3 regions of the Sporosarcina sp. P12(2017) genome follow, and region 1 is predicted to be linked to each of the others. Evidence: riboswitches for the same ligand, from Rfam matches in the RefSeq annotation. Region 1 holds a riboswitch; each other region holds the start of a gene.

The links. A riboswitch is a leader RNA that binds a small molecule or an ion and turns the genes downstream of it on or off. The one in region 1 is predicted to bind S-adenosylmethionine.
Region 2: linked by a shared signal. The riboswitch ahead of CSV80_RS04795 (bifunctional homocysteine S-methyltransferase/methylenetetrahydrofolate reductase) and the one ahead of CSV80_RS10240 (methionine ABC transporter ATP-binding protein) in region 1 are both predicted to bind S-adenosylmethionine.
Region 3: linked by a shared signal. The riboswitch ahead of CSV80_RS08275 (O-acetylhomoserine aminocarboxypropyltransferase/cysteine synthase family protein) and the one ahead of CSV80_RS10240 (methionine ABC transporter ATP-binding protein) in region 1 are both predicted to bind S-adenosylmethionine.

The regions. Positions count from the first base shown of each region.
Region 1 is NZ_PDYL01000011.1:18,882-26,905, reverse strand. It holds gene CSV80_RS10265 (STAS domain-containing protein) at 1-173, opposite strand, end outside; partial or broken gene CSV80_RS10260 (peptidase M42) at 354-548, shown strand; gene sdaAA (L-serine ammonia-lyase, iron-sulfur-dependent, subunit alpha) at 731-2,308, shown strand; gene CSV80_RS10250 (MetQ/NlpA family ABC transporter substrate-binding protein) at 2,395-3,219, opposite strand; gene CSV80_RS10245 (methionine ABC transporter permease) at 3,237-3,905, opposite strand; gene CSV80_RS10240 (methionine ABC transporter ATP-binding protein) at 3,898-4,911, opposite strand; SAM riboswitch class I at 5,031-5,142, opposite strand; gene CSV80_RS10235 (pyridoxal phosphate-dependent aminotransferase) at 5,372-6,538, shown strand; gene CSV80_RS10230 (tRNA dihydrouridine synthase) at 6,630-7,592, opposite strand; gene CSV80_RS10225 (glycine betaine uptake BCCT transporter) at 7,869-8,024, opposite strand, start outside.
Region 2 is NZ_PDYL01000004.1:154,711-162,734, forward strand. It holds gene CSV80_RS04770 (UvrB/UvrC motif-containing protein) at 1-279, opposite strand, end outside; gene CSV80_RS04775 (CtsR family transcriptional regulator) at 291-761, opposite strand; gene bioB (biotin synthase BioB) at 1,086-2,090, opposite strand; gene CSV80_RS04785 (biotin transporter BioY) at 2,087-2,686, opposite strand; gene CSV80_RS04790 (hypothetical protein) at 2,815-3,012, opposite strand; SAM riboswitch class I at 3,177-3,288, shown strand; gene CSV80_RS04795 (bifunctional homocysteine S-methyltransferase/methylenetetrahydrofolate reductase) at 3,372-5,234, shown strand; gene metH (methionine synthase) at 5,215-8,024, shown strand, end outside.
Region 3 is NZ_PDYL01000008.1:97,199-105,222, reverse strand. It holds gene CSV80_RS17635 (hypothetical protein) at 10-186, opposite strand; gene CSV80_RS08280 (glycine betaine uptake BCCT transporter) at 557-2,047, shown strand; gene CSV80_RS08275 (O-acetylhomoserine aminocarboxypropyltransferase/cysteine synthase family protein) at 2,090-3,370, opposite strand; SAM riboswitch class I at 3,531-3,634, opposite strand; gene CSV80_RS08270 (sulfite exporter TauE/SafE family protein) at 3,895-4,671, opposite strand; gene CSV80_RS08265 (sulfurtransferase TusA family protein) at 4,729-4,956, opposite strand; gene CSV80_RS08260 (MBL fold metallo-hydrolase) at 5,014-6,135, opposite strand; gene CSV80_RS08255 (sulfurtransferase TusA family protein) at 6,132-6,710, opposite strand; gene CSV80_RS08250 (DsrE/DsrF/DrsH-like family protein) at 6,756-7,235, opposite strand; gene CSV80_RS08245 (metal-sensitive transcriptional regulator) at 7,326-7,589, opposite strand; gene CSV80_RS08240 (DUF2187 family protein) at 7,877-8,024, shown strand, end outside.

The DNA of each region.
Region 1 (8,024 bases):
TGGATATGCATAAAGCGCCCTACTGAAAGAGCTCCGGTTAGCGGAACTAAAATCGTTTCCGGTACAATGGAAGGTATAATGGGAGCTGATAAATCCTCTATAATCTTCTCATACGTTATAATTTGTTCTCTAAGTTCTGTAATTTCTTGTACTGTATTTGTTTCTTCATTCATGTAAATGTCCCCTACCTTGCCTGTCATATTGTAAATTTACTTAGTTTTTTCATTGATTAATTATATCATAAGTTCATCTGATTAGACTTATTCAGTTCATTGTAAATTGTTGAAACTATACATCTAACGCGATAGACTAAACTAGTAAACGTCCAATAAAAGAACATTGTTTAGCTGGCTTATCAACTAGATTTGTATCCAAGTTACGGCTCTGATGCGTCTGCAGCTATCAAGGCAGGACACGACATCATCCACGGCTTGATTGGACCGGGAATTGACTCTTCCCATGCGTTTGAATGTACACATGAAGACTCATTGAAAAACACTTTACAATTGATCTATCATTATTTGCTATCCGATCTTCAAAGTTATTAAAATGTATACAAGATACTGGACATTTGATGCTTCAGTATCTTTTCGATTGATTGACATTTCACGTAAAATAACAAATAATAATAGGTAAGCGCTTTCAATATAACAGTAATTACTATCAAATACAGCGAGAGCGGTTCCAGTATTTTTCGTATGGAACGGTTCTCTTTAGGGAGCAAACACAAATGGCATTCACGAGTTTAAACCAACTGATCGAGCATGCAGAACAGAATCATACACGGATTTACGAGTTAATGATTCAATCAGAAATCAAGCAAAAAAGCATGCAGAGGGAAACTATCATCAAGAAAATGTCAGAGCAGTTTACGGTGATGGAAGAAGCAGTTCGTAAAGGGACGACTACTTCTGTCATGTCACGCACAGGACTAACAGGCGGTGATGGACAGCGATTATATGATTATGCGGAAAAAGGAAATTCTTTTGTTCATCCAACTACACTACACACCGCTGCGAATGCACTGGCTGTATCAGAGGTAAACGCGAATATGGGAAGAATTGTCGCAACGCCCACTGCGGGATCAGCAGGTATTTTGCCTGCAGTTCTCGTTCATGCGCTCGATAGTGGGAAGTACACCCGCGAACAAATTGTCTTATCTATGTTTACTGCTTCTGCACTAGGGTTAGTCATCGCAAATCGCGCTTCCATTTCAGGAGCTGCAGGAGGATGCCAAGCGGAAGTCGGCTCTGCTACTGCAATGGCAGCAGGGACATTAGTGGAACTTGCTGGCGGTACACCTGACCAAGTCGGTCACGCAATAGGTATCGCACTGAAAAACTCATTGGGACTGGTTTGTGATCCTGTGGCGGGTCTAGTAGAAATCCCTTGTATTATCCGAAATGGTCTGCATGCTATCACAGCTGAAGCTGCCGCAGATATGGCGATGGCAGGGGTTGTTAGCATCATTCCTCCAGACGAAGTGATCCACGTTATGCACGAAGTAGGACAGAACATGCCCGAGTCACTGCGCGAAACTGGAATCGGTGGACTTGCTGGTACGCCTACGGGTCAAAAACTAAAAAACCAAGTATTCGGGAAAGAAAATGTGAAAAAAGAAAAGAGTAGCGGTGCTCCTGCTAAATACCAAAGTGCCTATGAAATCATCGGCCCTGTCATGATCGGTCCATCAAGCTCACACACTGCTGGAGCTGTTCGAATTGGAAACGTTGCACATCAGCTATTGAACGAACAACCTATTCGTGTGAAGTTTTCATTAATGGGTTCTTTCGCCACTACTTACCAAGGACACGGTACCGACTTGGCGCTTCTGGCTGGTGTCATGGGGTACAATACGACAGATGAAAGAATTCCGAACGCGATAGAACTTGCGAACAAAATAGGATTGGAATATGAATTCACGAAACGTGTGCTCGGCAGCTATCATCCTAATACTGTACTGGTCGAGTTAACAGGCCCAACCAACAAAATAAAAGTCCTCGCCAGTTCACTTGGCGGAGGTAAAATCGAAGTGCAGGAGCTTGATGATTATCCGTTAAAATTCTCAGGCGAACGTCCGGCACTATTAATTCGCCACACCGATCAAAAAGGTGTTATTGCAGATCTTTTAGGTATTCTCTCAAGAAAAGGAATCAATATCGCGCGTATGGCGAATGAACGATTTGCAATAGATGGTCCCGCTATTACGATTTGTGAAATCGACGGCTCTGTGGACGAAGAAATGCTTGCCGAGTTAAAGCGTGATGTGCCTATTATTGATGATATTGTCTTGGTAGAAACAGAATAAATGTGCAGTAAAATACCAGACGTGAAGACACTTTCTATTGTCTTCACGTCTGGTATATTTTTACCTAGCTACTATACATGTGTATATTATTTTTCCATCCATGCTGGTTTACCGAACCCTTTAAATTCGGATTCAATCACTTCTAAGAATTGCTCAGATTCTACTACTTCCATAATATCTTTCGCAAATTGCTTATCCACATTTTCTGTTTTCACAGCTACCACATTACGGAACCGATCGGGCATATCTTCTAAAGCCAGTGCTTCTAACAAATCCATATTTGCTGCAATGGCAAAGTTACCAGGTACTGCAGCTAAATCAGACCCCTCAACCGAACGAGGTAATTGTCCCGCTTCAACCGGCTGAATGACTAAGTTTTTCGGGTTCTCTGTGATATCTTTTTCAGATGCTGTCAATTGATCAATACCTTCATCCATTTTCACTAACCCTGCATCTTCCAATACATATAATGTTCTCGCTGCGTTCACGGGATCATTCGGAATAGTAATTGTTGATCCATCTTCAATTTCCTCAAGAGAAGTATATTTGTTTGAATAGATACCTAATGGCGCTGTCGGTACTATAATCAACTCAGAGAGTTCCATATTGTTTTCTTTCTCGAAGTTTTCTAAGTACGTAATGTTTTGGAACAAGTTTGCATCTATATCGCCACTGTCCAGTGAAATGTTTGGCTGAATATAGTCACTGAACTCCGTGATTTTAACGGTATATCCTTTTTCTTCAAGACCAGGCTGAATTGCTTTTTTCAGCATATCACTATAAGGTCCTGCTGTTGCACCAAAATGAATATTTTTATCATCATCCGATTTTTCAGTAGACTTTTCTCCTCCACAAGCTGCTAATGCCGCAACCAACGCAGTAAGAATGAATGCCAGTACTAGTTTCTTCATAATCCATCTCTCCCCTATTATCTTTTATCTATCATTTTTGAAAAACGATCTCCACCAAATTGAATCAACTGCACGAGCACTATTAAAATGGCGACGGTGACTAGCATAATACTATCATCATATCTGTAATAGCCAAAACGAATGGCTAAGTCCCCAATTCCGCCTCCGCCAACAAATCCAGCCATTGCTGAATAGGCAACTAAGTTAATTAGTGTCAGTGTAAGTCCTTGGATAATACTCGACTTTGATTCAGGTAATAACACATTCCAAATAATCATCCATGGCGAAGCACCCGTTGAAATTGCAGCCTCTATAACCCCTTTGTCTATTTCACGCATGGATGTTTCAACGATCCTAGCAAAGAAAGGAATAGCTGCCACGGAAAGCGACACACTTGCAGCTGCCGGTCCAATCGTATTTCCAACAATCAGTTTCGTCAGAGGTATTAGGGCTACAAGTAGTATGATGAATGGGATGGATCGAATAATATTAACGAAAAACCCAACTACTGAATTTATTGCACGGTTCTCTAAAAATAACCCTTTATCTGTTGTAAATAACAGAACCCCGAGTGGCAATCCAATAATCAGTGCAATTGTAAGCGAGATGCCGATCATATAAAGTGTTTCACCAAATGCTTTTGTAATATCCGGCATGAGTTCCATGATGTGAGATAGATCAAACATGTTGTCGGATCACCTCCACTTGTGCATTTTGTTCGAGTATGTATGCAATCGCCTGCTCTACTTCGTCACGCTCACCTTGCAATTCCATTAAGAAAATCCCAAGTGCTCGTTCTTGAATATATTCAATCGACCCATGCAGGAAGTTTCCTTTCACTCTATACTTCTGCATAGTATCGGAAATCACACCCTCCATGGCTACTTCACCTTTAAAAGTGATTTTTATCAGTGTACCAGCCAAGGTGGACATGACGGTATCCGGGATTTCATACGACACTACACTACTAATAAACTCCTTCGTCAAAGGTTGAACTGGGTTAGAAAAGATGTCATACACTTGTCCTTCTTCAATGACTTTTCCGTCTTGCATAATCGCCATGCGATCACAAATTTCTTTTACGACATTCATCTCATGCGTAATTAACACAATGGTGATATTCAATTCTTTATTGATCTTTTTCAACAATCGTAAAATGGACATTGTTGTATTAGGATCCAGTGCAGATGTCGCTTCATCACAAAGCAAAACGGATGGATTATTAGCTAGGGCTCTCGCAATACCAACGCGTTGCTTCTGTCCTCCGCTCAACTGCGCAGGATATACATTGCGTTTATCGGATAGCCCCACCATTTCAAGAAGTTCCATTACACGTGCCTCTTTTTTGTTTGACGACATTTTTGCTGCTTGTAAAGCAAATGCGATATTTTCGAAAATCGTCTTTTGGCTAATTAAATAAAAGTGCTGAAAAATCATTCCGATTTTTAAGCGCGCCTGCCGAAGTTGTACCCCTGATAGTTTCGTTAAATTTACATCATCAATTAAGATCGTGCCGCTCGTTGGTGTCTCCAACAAATTCAAACAGCGTATGAGAGAACTTTTTCCCGCACCTGAATAACCGACAATACCAAATATTTCTCCAGTCTCGATGTCTAGTGATACATCATCTACACCTTTTACCACTTTTTCTTTTGTCTGATAGACTTTAGACAAATGTTGAATTTGGATCATCTTCTCACTTCTTTCTACATTCAAGTAAATAATCGTTATAAATAGTAAGTTTTTAAAACTTCTTTCTAAATAAAAAAATCTTTCATTTTTCTAAATGAAAGAAGTACTGAAATACACTCAGCTTATCTCTCAGATGGAAAACCATGCTGTAGGATTTGGCACCTTCCTTGTTTCATTCAAGGGGTTGCTGGACTTCATCGGGCCTCTTCCCTCAGTCGCTCATGATAAGAGATTACTATTAAATTATATGCGTAAAACATATACTAATCTGAATTTACAAAACTGTCAAGGCGAATAACAACAAGTCAGCAGAATATCCGACTCATTCTATCAACATTACTTTCTTTTGCCTAATCTTCGCAATCATCTGGAATCGAATGTCCAACCTTCTATTGAAAAGTCTAGTATGATCTATGTATACTTAACGCAAATACCCTATCAAAGAAAGAAGGAATAGACTATGGCTTTATCTAACCGATTACAAAATCTCCCTCCGCATTTCTTTACGTTATTATTAAATAAAATAGAAAAGGCTATGGATGAAGGCAGAGATGTAATTAATCTCGGACGCGGAAATCCTGATCAGCCAACACCTCCCCATATTATTAAAGCATTGCAAGAAGCCGTTGAAGATCCAGCGACACACGGCTACTCTCCATTTAGAGGAACACTTGCTTTAAAACAAGCTGTGGCTGAATACTATCAGCGTGAATATGATGTCACGATTGACCCTGAAACAGAAGTCGCGGTTCTCGGTGGCACGAAAATAGGTGTCGTAGAACTTCCTTTAGCTATTATGAATGAAGGAGACTTATTATTACTGCCAGACCCTGGTTATCCTGACTACTTATCAGGTGTGAGCTTAGCGGGTATTCGATATGATACGATGCCACTACGTAAGGAGAATGAATTTCTTCCTGATTACGATAAACTAACAGATGTTCAGAAAAAAGATGCCAAACTAATGTACTTAAACTATCCAAGTAATCCAACAGGCGTCACAGCAACTCCCGAGTTTTATAAAAAAACTGTGGCGTTTGCCAAAGAAAATCAGATTGCCGTCTTACAAGATTTTGCGTATGGTGGAATTGGTTTTGAAGGCCAGAAACCGATTAGCTTTTTACAAACTGAGGGGTCAAAGGAAGTCGGCATTGAAATGCTGTCCCTTTCTAAAAGGTATAATATGGCAGGCTGGCGAGTAGGGTTTGCAGTCGGTAACTCTGAAATAATAGAAGCATTAAATGTATTGCAAGACCACTTATTCACTAGCATTTTCCCGGCAGTTCAACGTGCCGCAATTGAAGCATTGACAGGTCCTCAACAATGCGTTGAAGAATTAGTTGCGCTCTATGAAGGACGCCTGACAGTATTGCTAACGGAATGTGAGCGCATCGGTTGGGACGTCACGGCTCCTACTGGCTCATTTTTCGCTTGGCTACCTGTCCCAGAAGGCTTTACAAGCGAATCCTTCGCTGATTTATTACTGGATAAAGCAGACGTCGCAGTATCACCAGGAAATGGATTTGGTGTTCACGGAGAAGGATATATTCGTGTCGGGTTGTTGGAAAGTGAAGAACGCTTGCAAGAAGCGATTCGCCGTATTGAAAAGCTTGGTTTATTTAAGTAAGAAAAGTAATTCTACACTACATCAATTACACAAAAAGCCTCCTTGCTCATACCAGTATTTCTGGTATGGCAAGGAGGCTTTTTAGAATCTATTAATCGAGTTCTACAGTATCCAGTAACGCTCGTACTTCGTCTGTCGTATTCGTACTCATCAATTCATTTCGAAGTTCAGCGGCTCCACGGAACCCTTTAATGTAAATCTTAAAGAATCGACGTAGCGGTTTAAATAGTCGCGGTTCGAGCTCTGTAGAATATTTATCAAAAAGATCCAGATGTAAACGCAAAAGATCTAGCAATTCTCTATGATCATGCTCTTTCTTCTCTTTTTCAAAGGCAAATGGATTGTTGAAAATACCGCGTCCAATCATAACCCCATCCACACCATACTTCTCCACAAGCTCCAGGCCCATTTGACGATCGAGAATATCACCATTGATCGTCAACAGCGTATTAGGCGCTATTTCATCACGAAGCTTCTTGATTTCCGGAATCAATTCCCAATGTGCATTGCCATTGCTCATTTCCTTGCGGGTACGGAGATGGATTGACAAGTTCGCGATATCTTGCTCCAGTACATGTCTGAGCCATGTATGCCATTCTTCTATATCTGTATAGCCAAGACGCGTCTTGACACTGACAGGTAATCCGCCAGCTTTTGCCGCTTGAATAATTGCCGCAGCGGTTTCAGGATGGTTAATCAAACCACTACCTTTTCCTTTTGTTGCAACGTTTGGCACAGGACATCCCATATTAATATCCAATCCTTTAAAACCAAGTTCCGCCATCCCAATACTCATCTCGCGGAAATGTTCAGGCTTATCTCCCCAAATGTGAGCGACGATTGGCTGTTCGTCTTCTGTAAACGCCAAACGTCCCCGCACGCTAAAGATTCCCTCTGGATGACAAAAGCTTTCCGTATTGGTAAATTCGGTAAAGAATACATCCGGACGTGCAGCTTCGCTTACTACGTGGCGAAAAACCACGTCCGTAACATCCTCCATCGGTGCTAGTATGAAAAATGGCCGTGGTAGATCAAGCCAAAAATTAGTAGTCATCGTTACGTTCAAATCCTCTCTTCAAAACTTGCACCTGCGTACAAAAATAGTTTTTTACATATACTTACCCTTAACAGATGCCAGTCCTACCATTATACAAAAAATGCACAGATGAATTCCACTTCTTTGAGCTACCCTCAAAATTTATTATCGAACTACTTATATTTGACATTGTTTTACCCATTAACTGTAGTCGATTCATACCGTACGGTAAACTAAAAAACCGCTGCTTTTACTACAGCAACGGCTTCATATACTATTTAATAAATTAAGATACTACCTACGCTTAGTTTTCTCTCTACGTAGCTCTTTCATCAGAGAGATGACCATCAATAACATGACGAACGAGAACGGTAAGGCGGCAATAATAATCGTGTTTTGTAAGGCAGCCAATCCACCAACTGACAACAAGATTAATGCAATGGACGATTG
Region 2 (8,024 bases), on a different contig from region 1:
CCCGATATCGAGGAAACGATGGAAGGTCAAATCGCAATTCGGACATTTCGGACCATCCGGTAATCTTTCATCGGCTTTTTGTTCCGGAAATAACTCTGAACCACCTAACCAATGTGCTAAAAATTGTTGAATTGATAACGGTTCCTGATCCGGACTGAAAGAAAATGTTTGTGAGTAAAATGCACATTTATCACATAAATGACGCTCTATTACATCATTTGATGTTTCCTGTTTAAACACTACAGTAGCTGGTCGTTCTTTACAGTTTTCACAAAGCATTGAAATTCACCTCATTCTATCTCTTCATAAATTAATGTAACTAACATAGCGCGAAGAATACGTGAACGTAACGCATCCCGCTCTGGCAACATATAACGCAGAGTAGCACGGCCTACTGCAGCAAGCATCAGTTTAGCTTCACGTTCTGTAATGACTTCTTCTTCAATTAAACGGATAATGACATCTTCCGCCATAGTAGATGACGCTTCACTCTCTAAAATCTCTAACGCTTGTTCAAGTAAGTCCTTGCGGGAGTTGGTACGTACCCTGTAAATCCGGATGTAGCCTCCTCCTCCTCGCTTAGACTCAACAGCGTAACCTCTCTCGACGGTAAACCGGGTTTTGATTACGTAATTAATCTGTGATGGTACACATTGGAATTTCTCAGCAATCTCATTTCGTTTGATTTCAATAGAAGCGCTATCTTCCTCTTCTATAATCGACTTCAAATATCCTTCTATAATGTCAGAAATATTACGCATCTCGTCACCTCTTTTCGCTCGTTCATCTAGTTGACTTTGACTATCTTTGACTTGATTGTATCGCAAGAATTAGGCGGGATGCAATTCATTTGTTTGTATGTATACATGATTACGTTAAAAGAAAACTTGTTGCTAGGTTGTCACAACAGGCTATTAATTATTCAATTAGTCACCGAATTAAAACAAGACGAATACTTTTCACTTACGGCCAACTACTGCAATCCTCCTAAATAGAATTCTGAATGAATAGAAAAAACTGAAGAGCAGATCCACATAGCGGATTGTCTTCAGCACAAGGTATACGTATATTTACTCATTCTCTATTTATATAATGATAGGTTCTTTGCGCAACGGTTCGAGATCGACTACGAAGCCCATGTCTTCAAGCATTTTTTGATCTTGATCATTTTCCTGACCGGCTGTTGTGAGATAGTCACCGATGAAGATAGAGTTTGCAGCGTAGAGGCCTAGTGGCTGCAGGCTTCGCAAGTTGACTTCACGTCCACCCGAAATGCGGATTTCTTTGCTAGGGTTGATGTAGCGGAATAGGCACAGGACTTTTATGCAGTAGCGTGGATCCAGTTCTGATGTCCCTTCTAATGGTGTTCCATCAACTGCATGCAGAAAGTTCACAGGTATTGAGTCAGCGTCCAGTTCGCGTAGGCTACGCGCCATGGAGATGATATCTTGCTTTGTTTCCCGCATGCCAACGATGACGCCTGAACATGGAGATATGCCTGCTTCTTTAGCCAACCCTACAGTGTTTACACGATCATCGTATGTATGCGATGTAGTTATACTTTCGTGATGCTCTGCGGATGTGTTCAAGTTGTGGTTGTAGCGATCTACGCCCGCCTCTTTCAAACGGGTTGCTTGGCCTGGCTTCAAAATACCTAGGCAAGCACATACCGTCATTCCTTTGTGTTTTTCTTTTATCTGCTTAACAGAATCAATGACTATGTCCAGTTCACTGTCACGCGGTCCCCGTCCACTTGCTACGATGCAATAGGTGCCCGCTTTATTAGCGGCAGCACGTTCTGCACCTTCTAGTATCTCTTCCGATTTCATCATCGCATACTTTTCGACAGGTGCTTTTGAAATGATGGATTGTGCGCAATAACCACAGTTCTCCGGACATAATCCTGATTTCGTATTGATGATCATATTCAGCTTTACCTTATTTCCGAAGTAATGTGATCGAATCGAGTACGTCGCGTGCAGTAATAATAGCAAATCTTCATCTGGGCTATTCAATATTGCGAGTGATTCCTCGTCAGTTAATACATGCCCTTCCAGTACTTGAGTAGCCAGCCTTTGGTAGTTCATTATAGCGTACGCCTCACTTTCAAGTGTTTTGAGATTCTAAACGCGAATATGCCTGACAGTACAGCCAGAATTAGATCTTTTGGCAAAGGAGGCATCATCCATAGCCATGCGATCTTGTAGGTAAACACGTCTGGTGCAGCAGCCCACATCTTGTACGCAAAATACATCCAGCTTGTGCCTACTATATAGTTGATTGCCGTAGCGACCAGTGCCGCGGTAATATATGCAGGCATGGTCTGACTTCGCTCGACAATCTTCCCGGCTACATAAGCTATTAAAATGAAGGTAAGAATAAAGCCAAACGTTGGACTCAAGATTTGACCGAAGCCGCCTGAAAATTTAGCGAAGACCGGTGCACCTGCTAATCCTATTAACATATATACCGTCATAGATAACGCACCTAGACGGCTGCCAAGTAATAGTCCTGATAAAATTGCGAAAAACGTTTGTAATGTAATAGGTACTCCACCAACTACTAAAAACGGCACGAAGGATGTGATGTTTGCTCCAATCATCATTAATGACGCGAACATTCCACTGTATACAATGGTTAGTGCACTGAACCTACTTACCGGTTGCCTCTCCGTTGCTGTTGCCATCATGTCACCTCTTTTATATTAGTTACCATAAAAACAATAATAGTTAACGCATAATATGTCAACACATTTTATTTTATAGTTAACCCATAAAAAACAAATAAAAAAGACTGCAGCAAAATGCTGACAGCCTACTTCTTCTCATCAATCTGTTCTTCTTTTTCTTTACGAAACAAAACGCTTGAGATCAATCCACTGAATATAGCAGCCCCAATTGTAATGTACACACGCATATCATAAGCAACTTCTTCGTAACTGCTACCTATCATAATCCAAGCAATTGTACCTACAAGAACAGCGATTGGAAATGAATATTTAAAGAACCGCATAATTCCTCACCTTTTCGAGTTGTTTCATTGATTTTAGCATATATATCGCAATTTCTCTATGCTCTAACTCCGCACTTCGAACTTCACCAAACATTCACTTGACGATATCCAACAAAGCCGCTATGATGTGGTTAGAATAATCTAAATAATTGAATAAGAAACATATCTTATCAAGAGAAGCTGAGGGACTGGCCCGTCGACGCTTCAGCAACCAGCCATATAGGCAAGGTGCTACTTCCAGCAGTCTGTCAAATTGACACTCTGAAAAGATGAGAGGGAACTAGTCATTGAGATTACAAAGCCTTCTAATATACTTGAAGGCTTTTTTTGATTAGAAAAAGCAAAGGGGAGATGGAATTATGTCATTGCTAGATAAACTACAAACAAACGTCTTAACGGCAGATGGTGCAATGGGGACGATTTTATATTCTTACGGAATTGATTACTGTTATGAAGAACTAAACGTAGAAAAGCCTGAAATTATAGAGCAGATTCACCAAGACTACATCGCAGCCGGCGCAGATATTATACAGACGAACACTTACAGTGCAAATGCGAACAAATTAGCTCGCTACGGCTTAGAAAGTCATGTAACAGAATTCAATAAAGCGGCCATTCAAATTGCAAAACGCGCAGCAGCACCTGGGGGACAATTTGTACTCGGTACAATTGGCGGCCTGCGTGGCATACGTAAAAGCGATGCTACATTGGATGAAATAGAAAAAGTCGTACTAGAACAAGCGAGTGCATTATTGGCAGGCGATCCGGATGGTCTTCTATTGGAAACATATTACGACTTTGAAGAGTTATCATCTGTTGTGACAACGTTAAAGAAAATCACGGATGTTCCATTGATCGCACAAGTTTCTATGCATGATCCCGGCGTATTACAGAACGGACTCTCATTAAATGATGCACTTCATCAACTTGAATCTCTTGGTGCAGATATCGTAGGCGTCAACTGTCGCTTAGGCCCTTACCACACGATTCAAGCATTCGATAATGTTACATTACCGGAACAAGCATTTTTATCCGCATATCCAAACGCCAGTCTATTAGATGTGGAAGATGGACGTATTGTCTATGAATCTGAAGCAGAATACTTCGGACGCGCTGCCGTATTACTTCGTGATCAAGGCGTTCGGTTGATCGGTGGATGTTGTGGCACAACACCTAAGCATATTAAAGCAGCGAAAACACAGTTAACGCGACTTGCACCTATCACAGAAAAGGTCGTACATCCGGAAAAGCCTATCGTGATTCATGAAGCGGGACCTACAAAACATCAACCTCTTCATGAAAAAGCGAAAACAGAGCGTACGGTAATTGTAGAACTAGATACACCGCGCCACTTGGAAACAGAAGATTATATCAAGGGTGCAAATGTGTTATATGACGCAGGAGTTGATGCTATAACAATGGCAGATAATTCACTTGCTTCCCCTCGCATCAGCAACATGGCGATGGGTTCAATCGTTAAGATGAAACATAATATCCGCCCGCTTGTACATTTAACGTGCCGTGATCACAATCTTATCGGCTTACAATCACATTTGATGGGACTCGATGCATTAGGCATTCACGATATCCTAGCTGTAACAGGCGATCCGACAAAAGTTGGCGACTTCCCCGGTGCAACAAGCGTCTACGATGTATCTAGCATGGAGTTATTGCAGTTAATTAAGAAATTGAATGAAGGGATTTCGTTCTCCGGTAAGCCATTGCGCAAGAAAGCAAACTTCTCTATTTCAGCAGCTTTCAATCCGAACGTACGCGTAATTGATCGAGCTGTACAACGACTCGAGAAGAAAATTGAAGCGGGTGCAGACTATTTCATCACGCAGCCGGTATACACGAAAGAAAAGATTATCGATGTATACGAAGCCACAAAACACTTGGATACACCGATCTTCATTGGCATCATGCCATTGACAAATATACGAAATGCAGAGTTCCTGCATCACGAAGTACCGGGTATCAAGCTTTCAGAAGATGTGTTGGAAAGAATGCGTGAATGTGGAGATGACCGTGAAAAATCAACTGAAACAGGTCTTGAAATCGCAAAAGAATTGATTGATACAGCAGCGCAGTATTTTAATGGGCTGTATATCATCACACCATTCCTCCGTTACGATATGACATTAGAGTTGTATGAGTATATTAAGGAAATAGACCAGAAGAAGAAGGAGAGGGAATTAACACATGCAGAGACATCCTATTGAAGAGCAACTAGACAAACGAATCCTGATCATTGATGGTGCGATGGGGACGATGCTGCAAGCGGAAGATTTCTCAACGGAAGACTTCGGCGGAGAAGAATATGATGGATGTAACGAATACCTAAGTGTGTTACGCCCCGATGTTTTAGAGAAAATTCACGATGAATATTTAGATGCTGGTGCTGATATCATTTGTACAAATACATTTGGTGGTACTCCCCTTGTCTTGAATGAATTTTCACTTGGTCATCGTGCAGATGAAATTAATGCAAAATCTGTGGAAATCGCGAAAAAGAGTGCAGCGAAGTTTTCTACACCAGAATGGCCACGTTTTGTCGCAGGTGCGATCGGACCTACAACAAAGACGCTTTCGGTTACGGGCGGCATTACGTTCGATGAACTATCCAATGATTTCTATGTGCAGGCAAAAGCCCTTGTAGAAGCAGGCAGCGACTTGATACTGATGGAAACGAGTCAGGATATGCTAAACGTGAAGGCCGGAACGATTGGTATTAAAAAGGCGTTCGAAGAGCTTGGACGCGAAATTCCTATCATGATTTCAGGGACGATCGAGCCGATGGGTACAACACTTGCTGGACAAAGTATTGAAGCTTTCTATATTTCCATTGAACATGTCCACCCACTTTCGGTCGGCTTAAACTGTGCGACAGGTCCTGAATTCATGACGGACCATTTGCGTTCATTATCTGACTTAGCGACAAGCTATGTAACTTGTTATCCAAATGCGGGATTGCCAGATGAAGAAGGACATTATCATGAGTCCCCTGATTCTCTATCGAAAAAGCTGGAAGGCTTCGCTGAAAAAGGCTGGTTGAACATGGTTGGTGGTTGCTGCGGTACAACGCCTGATCACATTCGCGCAATTCGTGAGGTAGTAAAAGATAAGGCTCCACGCAAGATGCCGGAAAATCCTCATGGTCATGCCATTTCAGGGATCGAACCTTTGCTTTACGACGATACATTGCGTCCATTATTAATCGGTGAACGTACAAACGTTATCGGTTCACGTAAATTCAAACAATTAATTGTAGAAGAAAAGTTTGAAGAAGCTGCTGAAATCGCACGTGCACAAGTAAAACGTGGTGCTCACGTATTGGATATTTGTCTTGCGAACCCTGACCGTGATGAATTGTACGATATGACTCGCTTCATGAAAGAAGTCGTGAAAAAAGTCAAAGTTCCTCTCGTCATTGACTCTACAGATGAAAATGTCATTGCAGAAGCATTGAAATTCTCGCAAGGTAAAGCAATTATCAACTCTATTAACTTAGAAGATGGTGAAGAACGCTTTGACGCTGTACTTCCTTTAGTAAAAAAATATGGAGCAGCTGTCGTTGTCGGAACGATTGATGAAATTGGAATGGCGGTCACGAGGGAACGTAAGCTGGAAGTTGCGTTGCGTTCTTATGATTTACTCGTCAACAAATGGGAGATTCCGCCCGAAGATATCATTTTTGACCCACTCGTCTTCCCTGTTGGTACAGGTGATGCGCAATACATCGGATCAGCCGTAGAAACAATTGAAGGAATTCGATTAATTAAAGAAAAACTTCCACGCACCTTAACGACTCTCGGTGTCAGCAACGTATCCTTCGGGTTACCGCCTGTTGGCCGTGAAGTGTTGAACGCTGTGTACTTGTATCACTGTACACAAGCAGGTCTCGATTATGCGATTGTCAATACAGAAAAACTTGAGCGCTTTGCTTCGATTCCAGAAGCTGAAATCAAGTTGGCGAACGACTTGCTGTTTACTACAACAGATGAAACACTAGCTGATTTCACGGATTTCTATCGTGGTAAGAAAAAAGAGAAGTCCGAAGATGATATTCCGAAAACTGTGCCTGATCGTCTCGCGTACTATGTAGTAGAAGGTACGAAAGAAGGTTTAATTCTTGACCTGGAAACAGCTTTGAAAACATACGATGCACCACTTGATATCATCAATGGGCCTTTAATGAAGGGAATGGCTGAAGTTGGACGTTTATTTAATGACAACCAGCTGATCGTAGCGGAAGTTCTTCAAAGTGCTGAAGTCATGAAAGCTTCTGTTTCCTACCTTGAGCAGTTCATGGATAAGAATGAAGACGATAGCGGAAAAGGTAAGATTATCCTGGCGACAGTAAAAGGTGACGTACACGATATCGGGAAAAACCTCGTAGAGATTATCTTAAGTAATAACGGATTTAAAGTAATAGACATCGGAATCAAAGTTACTCCAGCTTCATTAATTGAAGTGATCCGTAAAGAAAAACCAGACATTGTTGGCCTATCAGGTCTTCTCGTAAAGTCTGCACAGCAGATGGTGTTGACGGCACAGGACTTTAAAGCAGCAGGAATCGATACGCCAGTAATGGTTGGCGGTGCCGCTTTAACGAGACGCTTTACTGAAACGAAAATCGCACCCGAGTATGATGGCCCGGTTATTTTTGCAAAAGACGCGATGCAAGGTCTTGATTTAGCAAACCGTCTTCAAAGTACTGACAAAGGAGCGTTACTCGAAGAATTAGCGAATAGTATTGAGAAACGCGAAGCGAATGATGCGATTAAAGCAACTCGGGGTTCTACAGCAGTCGCAGTAAAGCCACGTCCTGTGAAAACGGTACGCACCGATGTGCCTGTATTTACTCCAACTGACTTACGTAGACGGGTCGTGAAAGATTACTCTGTTGCCCACCTACATCCTTATGTAAATATGCGTACTCTAATCGGTCACCACTTAGGTCTACGAGGAAATGTTGATAAAATGCTTGAAAGAAATGAAGAACGTGCAGT
Region 3 (8,024 bases), on a different contig from region 1:
AGTGGAGGTTTACAGCTCCTGATAATCTCGCTGATAGACTCCGCCGTCTTTCACTTCTGCATGATAAAGTGCTTTCAATGCAAAGCTTTTCTCTAGCTCATGTTCTTTCATAATCTCTTTCAATCGTCTGTTTAACTCTGGGCTATGCTTTACGAGCTGAAGCATCTTAGGTTGTGAATACTGCATGAAAATCCCCTCCTCATTTCATTTGTTTCTATAGTATAACATGGCTACGGTTCTTGTTGTATGAAAGCAAATTGTTCTTCTGGCTGGAAATCAACCCTAACTTTCATGTATACTATCACAAGAGCAGGCTGATGATTCTGTGCAAGTACATGAATTGCACTACAGTACCTACTTACATATCGGACGAGAATGAATTTTTCTCGTCTTTTTTATTTTCACTTGTGATGACATTGTAAACAAACTGTCATATACTTAGCGTTTACACGAACGACTAGATGGGTATTGTCAAGTGTATGTGTGCAATTTTATTCTACAATCTTGATTAGTTACTTCGATTGTTTCACAAACTACATTTTAAAAAGGAGTGCCTATGAAAAAAGTTTCATCAACATTTTATATTACATTAGTAGCTGTCATATTGGCAGTCGGTTATGGTGTAATCGCTCCCGAACACTTTGAGGCGATCACGCTCAATATAAGGAATCTGATTTCGGATTCATTCGGCTGGTATTATTTACTGACAGTTTCTATGCTATTCTTCATTTCAGTCTATTTGATATTCAGTCCGCTCGGCAGGATTCGATTGGGGAAAGACAGTGACAGACCACAGTTTTCCATATTTTCTTGGCTTGCCATGCTATTTTCTGCGGGTATGGGAATTGGGCTCGTGTTCTATGGAGCTGCGGAACCTCTTTCGCATTATGCGGTAAGTTCAGCTACTGCGCCTATTGAAACGAAAGAAGCGTATAAAGAAGCGATGCGTTCAACATTTTTCCATTGGGGCTTCCACGCATGGGCTATATATGGTATGACCGCTTTAGCGCTAGCATACTTCCAGTTCCGCAAAGGTCAACCTGGTTTAATTTCCGCTACACTTCGTCCGATTTTCGGTGATCGCGTAGAAGGCAAACTTGGAACTGTAATCGATGTCTTTGCAGTTTTTGCTACTGTTTTTGGCGTCGCCACATCACTCGGATTTGGAGCAGTCCAAATTAACGCTGGTTTGAATTACTTATTTGGTGTTCCGATCGGTTTCTGGTCTCAGTTTATTATCATTGCGATCGTTACTGTATTATTCCTACTATCCGCTTGGAGCGGTCTCGGAAAAGGGATTCGTATTTTATCGAATACAAATATGGTATTAGCTCTTACACTGTTGGTCTTTATCATTGCACTCGGTCCAACATTGCTGATTTTCAATATGTTCACTGATTCTATCGGTGGATATTTAGAAAACCTCATTCGTATGAGTTTCCGCACAGCACCACTTACGCCTGAAAACCGTTCATGGTTGAATGACTGGACACTATTCTACTGGTCTTGGTGGATAGCTTGGTCACCATTCGTTGGAATGTTCATTGCCCGCGTTTCAAAAGGAAGAACGATTCGCGAATTCATGATCGGCGTGCTCGTTGTACCGACTGTATTGAGTATGATTTGGTTCTCAGCGTTTGGTACGACAGCTATTGAAACACAAAAAGCAGGTATTATCGATTTAGCATCTACGGCAACAGAATTGACGATTTTTGAGATGTTTAGTGGATTACCTTGGTCATTCGTCATTTCAATTGTCGCGGTTTTGCTGATTACTTCATTCTTCATTACATCAGCGGATTCGGCTACATTCGTACTTGGTATGCAGTCATCATATGGCTCATTGACTCCACCTAATAACTTGAAGGTCGTCTGGGGTGTCATTCAGTCCGCCATCGCGATTATTCTATTGTATGTTGGTGGTTTGGACGCACTTCAAAATGTTATCATCATAGCCGCCTTACCTTTCTCCATCATACTGATCATGATGGTCACTTCGCTATTCAAATCTTTGAAGGAAGAGCGAAGAAAAATTAAACGAAAATAAAAAATGAACACTGCGCACATGCGTAGTGTTCATTTTTTTGTATTAGTTTGCGGCTTTTTCGATTGCTTGTTTCAAATCTGCGATAATATCGTCTACTGACTCCAACCCCACAGACAAGCGGATTAGCTCTTCGCTGACACCTGAGTTTTTTAAATCTTCCACAGACAACTGCTGATGAGTAGTAGATGCCGGATGAATGATTAATGACTTTGCATCTCCCACATTCGCTACGTGAGACCAAATTTCTACATTATCGATTACTTGTCTTCCTGCATCGCGTCCACCTTTGATACCAAATACAATAATTGAGCCATAACCATTTTTCAAATGTTTATTTGCTAATTCCGCTGTTGGATGATCTTCTAGACCCGTATACGTTACCCACTCTACTGCCGGATGATCTTGCAAGAATGCCGCGACTTTTTGTGCATTTTCATTATGGCGTGGCACGCGTAAATGAAGTGTTTCTAAACCTTGCAACAAGTTGAATGCACTGTCCGGCGACAAGCACGGGCCGAAGTCTCTTAGCAATTGCACGCGCAGTTTCGTTGCGAAAGCTGCAGCAGCCGTGTCGATTCCATAACGTAAGCCATTGTACGTTTCATCCGGCTCTGTAAAGCCTGGGAACTTACCTTGTGTCCAGTCGAATTTCCCTGCATCCACAGCTACACCACCGATGGTCGTACCGTGTCCGCCGATCCATTTTGTTGCTGAGTGGATGACTACGTCCGCCCCGTACTCGATTGGATTTGATCCATATGGAGATGGGAATGTATTGTCTACTAGCAATGGGATGCCATTTTCATGTGCAATGTTCGCGACAGCTTCCACGTCCAGCACTTGCAAGCTTGGGTTACCGATTGTTTCTGCAAACAATGCTTTCGTTTTATCCGTAATAGCTGCTTCAAAGTTCTTTGGATCAGATGCGTCAACAAATTTCACTGTGATCCCGTAGCGCGGTAATGTAACGGCGAATAAATTGTATGTACCACCGTAAAGATTACTCGCTGCAACGATTTCATCGCCTGCTTCGGCAATATTCATAATAGAGAATGCAATTGCCGCCATTCCCGAAGACAACGCAACTGCTGCTGTTCCGCCTTCTAGCTGTGCGACACGCTCTTCGAAGACAGCTACTGTCGGGTTCGTAATTCTTGTATAGATATTGCCTGCTTCTTTTAAGCCAAATAAGTTTTGTGCGTGTTCTGTGTCTCTGAATACATAAGAAGTCGTACGATGAATCGGTAAAGCCCGTGAGCCTGTTTCCGGATCCGGTTTTTGCCCTCCGTGTAATAGTATCGTTTCTGGCTGTAAATTCGTCATAACCATTCCCCTTTTTCATGTATTGATGGAACACCGAAACGCCCCAAATATCTTCCCTCTGGGACTAGACAAGAAAAACGCAGGAGTGAGATTCCCTCGATATATATAGAAAAAGCCCATCTTCCATAATAAGAAGAGGGCTCTGCTTTCGCTCATTCCTCCCTTATCTTCCAAACTGCTGAGAGTTTGTAGGAAGTAGCACCTTTGCTTTCGCCGGTTGCCGGGCATCACAGGGCCTAATCCCTCCGCCGCTCTTGATAAGAGTGTGTCTATTCGTTTTCCATCGTTGAAAAATAGTATACGGCTATTCCTAGTCTATTGCAAGAATTTAATAGAATGTTTCGAAATTAGCATTACTTTCAATATGTTGAATTGAAAGTAAGAGGGAAGAAAGCACTGTAAATCGACGTTACGGGAGCCATCCACAAACGCCGTAGTGAGTTTAATGAAGTTTCTACTTGCGACTCCATTCGAAAAACCGCCAGCACATGTTCAGTGAACGATGTGCTGGCGATTGTGCTTGTTTAAAATATGTCCCACCATATTTTTACGGCGGAGGCCATGATTAGCGCGGCTAGAATGCTTTGTAATACTTTGGTGTTTACTTTACGACTGACTTTTACACCGATCGGAGCCGCGATGATGCTTGCGGCGATCATGATGAGAGCCGGTCCATAGGGTACTTGCCCTGTTAAGAGCTTGCCTGATGCTGAGCCTACTGATGACAATAACGTAATCGCGAGTGATGTAGCGATTGTAACGCGTGTAGGAATTTTTAGTATCACGAGCATAATCGGTACCATAATGAATGCACCACCAGCTCCGACAATCCCAGCTGCCAAGCCGACAATAAAGGCAGCACTAGAAGCAACGAAGCGATTGAATGTAATCTCATCAACCGGCTGATCGTCAAGACCCTTTTTCGGAATAAACATCATAATTGCCGCCATAACGGCTAGAATACCATAGATAATGTTGACCGTAGCTTCTGATAGCATACTAGAACCGGCGCCGCCGATCACACTACCGACTAATACACTGATTCCCATATAGAGGACAAGTGGCTTCAAGATTAGATTACTCTTTCTATACGCTAAAACTCCTGAAAGTGATGCAAAGAACACTTCAACTGCAGTAATTCCAGAAACTTCATGTGGTGTAAACGCAGCAAAACCCAGTAGTGCAGGGATAAATAGCAACATTGGATATTTAACAATTGCGCCGCCAATTCCCATCATACCAGAAAGGAACGAGCCGACGAATCCAATGAGGAAGATCGTGATAATAAATGGAATGGTCATGATGTTCTCCCTTCTTCCTAATGAAAGAGGGAGACAGCAATTCCCTCTATCCGTAGTTTACCCTTTTTGGATCCAGAATTTAAAGACATCGGACTCTTGTTGCTGATCTTTGATTTCATGATTACCAGAAGCCGCCCATGCAGTCAGATCGGATACTGATCCTTTGTCAGTCGTATGAATTTCAAGAATATCTCCTGCTTGCAAGTCCTTCATGGCTTTCTTTGCACGTACGATCGGCATTGGACATGCCAGGCCTTTTGCGTCTAAAAATGTTGTTGTACTCATATATATCTTCTCCTTTTAATTTGTTTTTTTGTTTTCACTACAAATTCAACTAAATAGTTACCGTACCGCACAGCGATTTGGGCCAATTTCCATCTCGCGTTGCGTTTCTTCATCAGGCTCAATTTTCCCCATATTCATCTGGCGAATTTCCTGATATGCATTTGGCTGTGGAGGCAAGTTATCAGTAACTAATTCTCTGAATTCTTTTTCATCCTGAATATTCAAGCCATGATTTTTTTCATACAATACGCTAAGCTTCTCCGCCACGCTACCATCTTCATTCAACTCATCTATAATCATGAAGTGTGCTGGTAAGACTATTAAGTCCTCAGATAATTTTTTATAGCGACTATACAAAGACTCACGTAAATCACCTACCCAATCTTCCGCTAAACCAGCTAAATCTGGACGTCCAATCGAATCAATAAACAGAATATCGCCTGTCATCAAATAGCTGTCATCGACGATAAATGAAGTCGAACCAATTGTGTGTCCTGGCGAATAAAGTGCTTGAATATCAATCTTTGTATCACCTATCTGAATGAATGTATCACCTTCTAACGCTGCATATTCAAATACTGCCTCTTCTGCATCTTTCGGAGGCAGCCAATACGTTGCACCCGTGGCTCTTGCAATCTGACGACCACCCGAAATATGATCAGCGTGCAAGTGCGTATCAAGTACGTTTGTGATCTTGATACCGCGCTGCGTAGCAAAATCCAAGTACACATCCGTCATACGTGTTGCGTCAATGATTGCCGCTGCCCCACCAGACATGACCATATAGGAAAGACATCCTTTACCAAGACGGACGAATTGATAGAGCTCGCCACCCGATTTCAAATCGGCAATTTTCACCGGCTCAAGATACTCGCTCCAAGCTTTCATTCCACCTGAAAGGTAACCTACTGGGAAGCCTGCCTCTTCCAGGATTTCCGCCACCATGATGGACGAACCTTCTTTTGCACAGACAACTAGGATTTCTTCATCTTTTGGCAATTGATCTTCAATTTCTTCAATGCCATCCAATAAATCAAAGTACGGTACATTCAAATGGCGCACTTGCTCCCCTTCGATTTTCCAATCTTCAAATGCACCTTCATTTCGCACATCCAAAATGAATAAGGATTCCTTCGCAATGACGCGCTTTGCTACTTCACTTGATTGAATGGTTCTCATTTATTCATACCTCCTGTTGTATTTTCTGTCTCGCTATTCCATTCCGACATGCCAGGAATTACATTCGTGACACGTTCAAATCCATTTGCGACTAGTTTTCGGCACGCCATATCACTGCGGTTACCTGTTCGGCATACTACAAAGTACTTGTGGTCCTTACTCAAGTGCGCCATACGTTCATCCAACTGACCTAGAGGTATAGATAGGGCCCCAGGTATATGAGCAAATGCATATTCAGCTTCTTCACGAACATCTACTAACACAGCGTTAGGGTGTTGCAGCCGTTCTAACAACTGATCATTGTCGACTGTAACCGGATATTCTTTTTGTGACTGATCGCCCTGACCTGCTTTTCGTACGAAGTGGCGCCATACATCTGCTTCCTTCACATTCCCTACGTATTGATGACCCGCACTTTCCGTCCACGCCTGTAAATCTGCAGTGGTGCCTGAATCTGTAGACTGGACTTCAAGCACTTGGCCGTCTTCCATATCTTTCATCATCTTTCTTGTCTTCACAATCGGCATTGGACAAGCAAGACCTTTTGCATCTAAAACCTTATCTGACTGAATCATTTTATTCCTCCTATACACCCGAGGGTATCTATTTTTATAAAAAAATTAAATAAACAAATTCACTTGACCGTCTTGTGCTTCCCCTAAGTATGCCGCTACACCGCCATACTCGACTTCTTTAAGAAGTTCATCCTCACCAAGTCCTAGTAAATCCATTGTCATCGTACAGGCGATCAATCTTACATCTTGCTCTATTGCCATATCGATCAGTTGCGGTAATGTCATCGCGTTATGCTTTTTTATCACTTGCTTGATCATCTTAGGACCCATTCCTGCAAAGTTCATTTGGGATAATCCCATTTGATCTGCTCCACGTGGCATCATTTTTCCAAAAGCCTTTTCAATGAAGCTTTTATTACCCTTAATCGGTTCGTCTTTCCGCAATGCGTTCAATCCCCAGAATGTATGAAAAATCGTTACTTCATGATCATACGCTGCTGCGCCGTTCGCGATTATATAAGCCGCCATGGCCTTATCATAATCTCCACTGAATAATACAATCGTTGTTTTCTTTTGCTCCGTCATGTTCTCGTCCCCTTCGTTTTGAAAATCATTATATTAAATACCTATAGGGGTATATTATATGTTGTAAAAAAAAGAGTCAAGTGATGTTGCTCATCGACTCTTTACTAAAAGATCCACCGCTTCATTAATGATGGATTCATGCGTACGATCATCTGCGTCGTCTATATTTTCCATGCAGGCGATCAAATTCGAGCTCACGATTACACCAATTGTACGGTCAATAGCAGAACGACTGGCCGATAATTGCGTGATTACTTCTTTACAGTCCTTGCCTTCTTCCATCATACGCAAGACGCCTTTGATTTGACCCTCTAGACGCTTTAACCGATTTTTGACTTTATCATCGTATTCCATATCACTCAACCTCCTAACTATTCATTTTATAATATACCCCAATAGGTATACTGTCAATCAATTGATTTGCCTAACATCCGTTCTATGCTAGCTCTGGGGATGGAAACAGGCAACTCCCATAAATGATTCTTCGCAAAACTTGCTCATTCGACATAACTCTAGTATGATGATTAATTTCCCGAAATGTGTTATACTAGTTCTAGTAAGCTATTGTACGTACTTTCCGTCTGATTTTATTGACAAATTACGACAAACTAGATTCCATACTACTGAAGGAGTTGATTCGATTGGCATTCCCACGAAAAGATCGTCCAGTTTCTGATTTTGTAGCATCACGGTATGTAGACGAAGTCATATCTTTCAACCGTAATGAACATGAAGTTTCCGGAACTATACACAAGATTCTCGAAAACTCCGTCATTGTGAAGATTTCTG